Regions from separate parts of the Acidovorax sp. FG48 genome, predicted to be linked through region 2. Evidence: predicted binding sites of a transcription regulator. Region 2 holds the regulator's gene; the other holds the start of a gene.
The links. Region 2 encodes FliA, which starts transcription of late flagellar genes. Its sites were predicted from a motif close to CTAAAGTTTNNNNNNNNNNNGCCGNTA; they were not measured.
Positions count from the first base shown of each region.

Region 1: ACODSU_RS25040 (flagellin N-terminal helical domain-containing protein) is a predicted target of FliA. The motif match lies at 1,471-1,497, and genes of this name have one in related genera.

Region 1 covers NZ_JBMDJH010000040.1:2,184-5,591, reverse strand. The annotation lists gene ACODSU_RS25045 (flagellin) at 34-1,260, opposite strand; gene ACODSU_RS25040 (flagellin N-terminal helical domain-containing protein) at 1,635-2,858, shown strand; gene fliD (flagellar filament capping protein FliD) at 3,020-3,408, shown strand, end outside.
Region 2 covers NZ_JBMDJH010000009.1:9,653-13,060, reverse strand. The annotation lists gene flgA (flagellar basal body P-ring formation chaperone FlgA) at 1-318, shown strand, start outside; gene flgM (flagellar biosynthesis anti-sigma factor FlgM) at 413-733, shown strand; gene ACODSU_RS14060 (hypothetical protein) at 776-1,150, shown strand; gene ACODSU_RS14055 (RNA polymerase sigma factor FliA) at 1,274-1,990, opposite strand; gene ACODSU_RS14050 (hypothetical protein) at 2,157-2,954, opposite strand; gene flhF (flagellar biosynthesis GTPase FlhF) at 2,947-3,408, opposite strand, start outside.

The DNA of each region.
Region 1 (3,408 bases), on a different contig from region 2:
TAGAAGTCGGGGCCCCAGTTCGATGGGTGGGAATTAGCCTTGCAACAGCTTGAGTACGTTCTGTGGCAACTGGTTAGCCTGCGCCACCATGGCTGTACCTGCCTGCTGCAGAATCTGGGTGCGCGACAGGTTCGCTGTTTCCTTTGCAAAGTCTGCGTCCACAATCCGCCCTCGCGACGCAGACAGGTTTTCCACCTGGATTTCAATGTTGGCGATGGAGCTTTCAAAGCGACTTTGCAGGGCGCCGAGATCAGCGCGAGCCGAGTTCACCTGGTCGATGGCGCTATCGATCTTCTTCAGTGCCACCCAGGCGTTGGCCTGTGTATCCACCGACAGGGTGTCGATACCCAACGAATCGGTCGTGGTGTCCGTTGCACTCAGCTGCGCTCCCGCAGCGCCCACGTTCGTAGCGGCATAACCAAAATTGTCCGCAGTGAAACCGCTCAGGGTCAGTGTCGCAGCGTCACCATTGCTGTCCAGCTTGGACGACATCAAGTCAATGGTGTAGTTGCCGTTGTCCTGCTTGCTCAAGAAGGCAGTCACACCGGTATCGGCCGACTTCCGGTTGATGGCCTCAACCAACTGACCCATGCGCTCGGTTCCCGATTTGGCTTCCTTGATCGGACCCAGATCCCAGGTATGGATGCCATCATCAATCTGCAACGCTGTGCTGTCGGTGATTGCCGCCAGATCGGTGACGGTCGTTGCATCGATATCGGTGGTCTTGTCGTAGGCGTACACCACATCCGCCAGGCCTGCGGCGCGCGAGTCGGTCAGCGCTCCGATGGTGATGTTGTCGCCGGAATTGGCGCCTACCTGGAATACCGCGCCCGAAAATGAGCCATCGAGGATCTTTTGTCCGTTGAATGTGGTCTGCTTGGCCACACGATCGATTTCATCGGTCAACTGTCTAACTTCAGCCTGCAGCGCTACTCGGTCGGCCTTGCTGTTGGTCGCGTTGCCTGCCTGCACGGCCAGTTCGCGCATGCGCTGCAGCATGTCGCCGAGTTTGCCCAGTGCTCCTTCGGCCGTCTGCGCCAGAGAAATCCCATCGTTTGAGTTGCGCGCTCCCACTGTCAGGCCACGCACTTGGGTGTTCATCCGCTCGGAAATAGCCAGACCGGCCGCATCGTCCTTGGCACTGTTCACACGCAGCCCTGAAGAAAGGCGCTGCATGGAAGTTTGCAGAGAGTTTGCGGACATGCCCAAGTTCCGCTGTGCGTTCAGCGAGGCGATGTTGGTATTGATGGTAGAGGCCATTAGAAATCTCCTTGGGACGAAAGTCCGGCCTGCCCGCCGGAGGTAGCGCCAGCATCAAGGCGCTGACTTCGGTTGATCCGTGACCTGATTCTGCGCATCTGGGCCCAGCGCATAGTCCGGAAAAGTGTTGAAAAAGCCGCCTTGTTTGAGTTCTTTTGACCGTGATTCGGGGGGGCGAGCGTTCGAGTGGAGAAAAAAAACGCTGGCGCCCTCAAGTTTTGCCGGGAATCCCCGAAAACAAACACAACGGATTGAATCAATCTGTTGACCGGCCAGTGACGGATGTTCGTGCTGCCGTCCGGTCTAGGCTGCCAGACCGGTGCTGGCGTTGTGATCGGCGGTTAGCCGGAATTTAGTTAATAAGGAGCTTTCAAATGGCCTCTACCATCAATACCAACATCGCCTCGTTGACTGCACAGCGGAACTTGGGCATGTCCGCAAACTCTCTGCAAACTTCCATGCAGCGCCTTTCTTCAGGGCTGCGTGTGAACAGTGCCAAGGACGATGCGGCTGGTCTGGCTATTTCCGAGCGGATGAACACCCAAGTGCGGGGCCTGACAGTGGGGGCGCGCAACTCGAACGACGGTATTTCTCTGGCGCAGACGGCCGAAGGCTCGCTGGGCAAGGTCGGCGACATGCTGCAGCGCATGCGCGAACTGGCCGTGCAGGCAGGCAACGCGACCAACAGCAAGGCCGATCGTGCGGCTCTGCAATCGGAAGTGAAGCAGTTAACCGACGAGATCGACCGTGTGGCCAAGCAGACCAGCTTCAACGGTCAGAAAATTCTGGATGGTACGTTCTCGGGCGCCGTGTTCCAGGTAGGTGCCAATTCCGGCGACAACATCACCGTCGGCGCTTTGACCGATACCACTGCAAAGGGCTTGGCGGATGTCGTGTACGCTTACGACAAGACCACCGACATCGATGTAACGACCATCACCGATCTGGCGGCAATCACCGACAGCACGACTTTGCAGATTGATGATGGCACCACGACCTGGGATCTGGGTACGATCAAGGAAGCCAAATCAGGAACCGAGCGACTGGGTCAGTTGGTGGAGGCCATCAACCGCAAGTCGGCTGATTCAGGTGTGACGGCCTTCTTGAGCAAGCAGGACAATGGCAACTACACCATTGATCTGATGTCGTCCAAGCTGGACAGCAGTGGTGACGCTGCGACACTGACCCTGAGCGGTTTCACAGCGGACAATTTTGGTTATGCTGCGGCGGTTGTCGGGGATGCTGGAGCGCAGTTGAGCGCGACAGACACGACGACCGATTCGTTGGGTATCGACACCCTGTCGGTGGATACACAGGCCAACGCCTGGGTGGCACTCAAGAAGATCGATAGCGCCATCGACCAGGTCAACTCGGCCCGCGCTGATCTCGGTGCCCTGCAAAGTCGTTTCGAGAACTCGGTTGGTAATATTGAGATTCAAGTGGAAAACCTGTCTGCGTCGCGAGGGCGGATTGTGGACGCGGACTTCGCAAAGGAAACAGCGAACCTGTCGCGCACCCAGATTCTGCAGCAGGCTGGTACGGCGATGGTGGCGCAGGCTAACCAGTTGCCACAAGGTGTGCTGTCCCTTCTGCGTTAAGCTGAGGAGCAGCAGCGGGCCAAGAGTATTCTTGGTCTTGCAAAGCGGCGACGGGGCTTGCCCCTTCGCCGCTTTTCCGGCTTTTGCGTGGGGCTGATTTTGCAAAAATCACGCAGTGTTTTTTGCAAAGTCCGTCCAATGGACTTGTTCAGGAGGTTGACATGGCCATTTCATCTGCAGGCATTGGTAGCGGGTTGGATGTTGACTCTATAGTCACTAAGCTGGTGGCGCTGGAAAAGCGTCCTATCGCTAAGCTACAAACCGCTGCTACCTCCATCCAAACCAAAATATCGACGTATTCGCAGCTCAAGTCACTGATGTCGACACTCTCGGATGCGGCGTCGAAACTCACGCGCGACAGTGGGTGGAATGGGATGTCGGTGACGTCCTCTAACAGTAGCGCTGTGTCCGCGAGTATTTCGGGGATAGCCACTGCGACATCGTTTGGCATCAGCGTTCAGCAGTTGGCTCGTGCCCAGTCGGTGGCCTCTACGGCCATCGCGACAGCCGATGCGCCTGTCGGTGCCGGAACATTGACGATCCAGTTGGG
Region 2 (3,408 bases):
GCCACCGAGGCCGAAGTGGATTGGGCGGCCGATGCCTCCCCTGTCCTGGCCAACCCTGACCTGTGGGTGGGTCAGACCGCCGCTCGCCAGCTCGTGGCGGGTCAGGCGGTGCGCCAGGCCATGGTGCGGGCCCCGCTGCTGTTCAAGGCGGGTGCGCAGGTGAAGGTGGTGGCCCAGGGGCCCGGCTACGCAGTCAGCTCGGCGGGCCAGGCGTTGACGGCGGGCTCGGCCGGACAGACTGTGCGTGTTCGCATGGAGAATGGGCGTATCGTGAGCGGAACTGTGAACGATTCTGGGACGGTGGATGTCACTCTGTGATGACGCCCCGGTAATAAATGGCTAAAGTCCGGGCCAAATGGGTCGAAAACATTGCTACTGATGCCCCACATCCAACGGGGTGGTGGAGAGAGCGATGAAGATAGGTCAAACACCGGAACTGCCGGGCGGGTTGCCGCCGACGGGGCTTGCCAAGCAAGCCAAGGCTCCCGCCAGCGCGGCGGAAGGAGCCACGAAAGACGCACTGGTTGCGTCATCCGCCGGTGTGCCCGTCACGGTGTCCACCGCAGCCCGCGCGCTCAGCCCCGCCACCCGCAGCACGGCCGATTTTGATGCAGGCAAGGTCAAGGCCGTGCGCGCTGCCATCGAGAAGGGTGAATTTTCGGTCGACGCGGAAGCCATTGCCGACAAACTGCTGTCCAACGCCCAGGAGATCCTGTCCCGCTCCCGGGGCTGATCGGCGTTTTGTTAGAGGGCGCAATCCGTCGCACAATGCGCCATGACTCTGGAAGAATCTCTCTCAGCTGTTGAACAGCGGATCGAACAAGTCTCCGCCGCACTTCTCGCGGCAGATCCCCTCTCTCTGGAAAAACACAGTACGGCCTTGCGCGATGCAGCGGCCGACTTTTCGCGTGCGCTCGAACAAGCCGCCGCGCGTGGCATGCCGCTACCGGCTTCGCTGCAGAAGCGTGCGGATGCCATCCGCACCATGCTGACTTTGCACCGTGACAGCCTGGCCCGGTTGGCCGCCGTCACCGACCGCCAGGCCGCGGGCTTGTTGCCTCCGTCCAATGCAGCTTCTACCTACGGGGACGGCCTGGGCGCGCGCGGAGCTGCGCCAGGCGTGGCGCGCATCTACCGCTCTGCGGGCTGAGCACCAAAGACTTTTCTGAGGGAGGGGCGGGCCAGGGCGCAAGAGGTGCCCGCCCGCGCAGCCATCCAAACTGTTGGCCCCGCAATGCCTTGTGTTGCCCGGCTCGTGGCCTGACGCGCGGGCTCAGTGTGCGCGCATCTTGGCGCGCAGGCGGGCAATCGACTGGCTGTGCAACTGGCACACCCGAGACTCGGTCACGCCCAACACGGCGGCAATTTCCTTGAGGTTCATGTCATGTTCGTAATACATGCCCATGATGTGCTGCTCGCGCTCCGGCAGGGTCTTGATGGCGTTGACCAGTGATGTCTTGAGCCGCTGATCGCGCAGCAGCTCCACCGGGTCGGCTGCGCTGTCGGCAACGTGGCGGTCCAGAAAACCGTCCTCGTCGTCGTTGCCATGCGTCATGTCTTCCAGGTACACCAGCTGGGTACCGCGTACCTTGCCCAGCAGGTTCTGGTAGTCCGCCAGGCTCATGCCCATTTCGCCAGCTATTTCAGACTCCAGCGGGCTGCGGCCCAGCTTTTGTTCCAGCCGGTGCACGGCGTGCTCGATGTCTTTCTGGCTCTTGCGCGAGCTGCGGCTCATCCAGTCACCCTCGCGCAACTCGTCGAGCATGGCGCCCCGGATGCGCTGGGTGGCGAAGGTTTCAAACTGCACGCCCTGCGCGACTTCATAGCGCGAGAGGGCTTCGGCGAGCCCCATCATGCCGACCTGGATCAAGTCATCCAGTTCGACATTGGGAGGCAGCTTGGCGATCATGTGGTGCGCAATCCTCCGTACCAGCGGTACATGCTGGCGGATCATGGCATCGCGATCAAGCTGGCCTTTGGCGGTGTACATAGAGAGGGTGTTATGCACTGGTAAGGCGGGTATGCGATCTTGTTCTGGAGCCGCTTGGGGGTGCCATCGCCCGAACTTCATCCGCCTCGCGGGGCTGGCGACTGGCCAGACCGTTGGGGGCAGTGCGGGTCAACGTGGGTACGTAGAGGTGCATCACAGGCTCTGGTCAGTGGCTCCGGACAAAATGCGCAGGCATGCCTGTCAAGTTGCTGGGTGTCAGCGCAGCCAGCGCTCCGTTCATGGTGCCCGCATTTTCCAGCAGTTGCAAGGCCAGACGCTGAAGATCCTGGGGGTTCTGCGTGGCAATGGTGGTGGTGCGAATGGGGCCGCCCAGATGGCGTTCGGCGCAGGCCTGCAGTGTCATCAACTGGGACTGGGCCTTGCGGCGTTCGGCGGCCGTGTTGCTGTGCAGCAAGGCTGCCACCATGGAGGGCAAGCCCGTGTGCAGCGCGATCTGCTTGAGGCTCTTGTAGCTCGTCATCACCCCCGCTGCGCCGCTGCCCATGACCACCAGCGGCACCGTGGCCGTGTGGGTGAGCAGGGGCCCCAGGGTGGACGCCGGTGCGTGAATCACCATCAGGCCATAGGTCCTGAAGTAGGGCAACAGGCTTTCCATGGGGGATCGGGCGGTGTCACCGGCCTTGCGGCTCAGGTGCTGCAGCCCTTTGGCCGCCGGAATCACGGCGAGCGAAGACGCAGTGGCGCCCAGGTTCAGGCTGGCACCGTCATTCCATGTGGCGTGTTGCAGCAGGTGCAGCAGCCCGGGGCTGTCGTCGGACTCCTGCGCCGTGCCGTCGAGCACCACCACCGGGTAGCCCAGCCGCTGCAGGCTGGCGCAGATCTGCCACAGCGTTTCGAGGCCATTCGCCGTGTTGCCCTGGCTGGCGACCGCCAGCAGCCGCAGCTCCGCCTGCGGGGTGAGGCTGTGCAGGCTGGCCGCCTGATGAAAACCCAGATCAAGCATCGACCAATCCCCCCTCCGTCACGGTATCGGGAGAGTGCGAAAAAAAGAAGTTCAGGTCGGTGGCCTTGGGGTCGAAGGCCGACTTGGCGGGCGACCGCATGGAGGCGCTGATGAGCTGGTGGGCGTTGGCACGCTCCCAGTCTTCGGGCACACGCTGGCCATTGGTCACGCCGCGCAGCACCATCTGGTGGCGGATCAGCGCGTCGATGGCGGGGCCCAGCTTCACGGCCTCGTCCACCTTGGACAGGATGGCCTGTTGCGAGCCGTCGGTTTTGAAGGCGGTCAGCACGTCATCCAGCGTGTCGCCATGGCAGCCGGCGTTGAGCACGAGCAGGCGGTTCACATGGGGCAGGTCCAGCACATCCAGCATGTCGCGCTTGCGGGGGTCCCTGGGGGCCACGCCGGTGGTGTCGATCAACACCATTTTCTTGCCGCTGAGCAGGCCCAGCAGGTC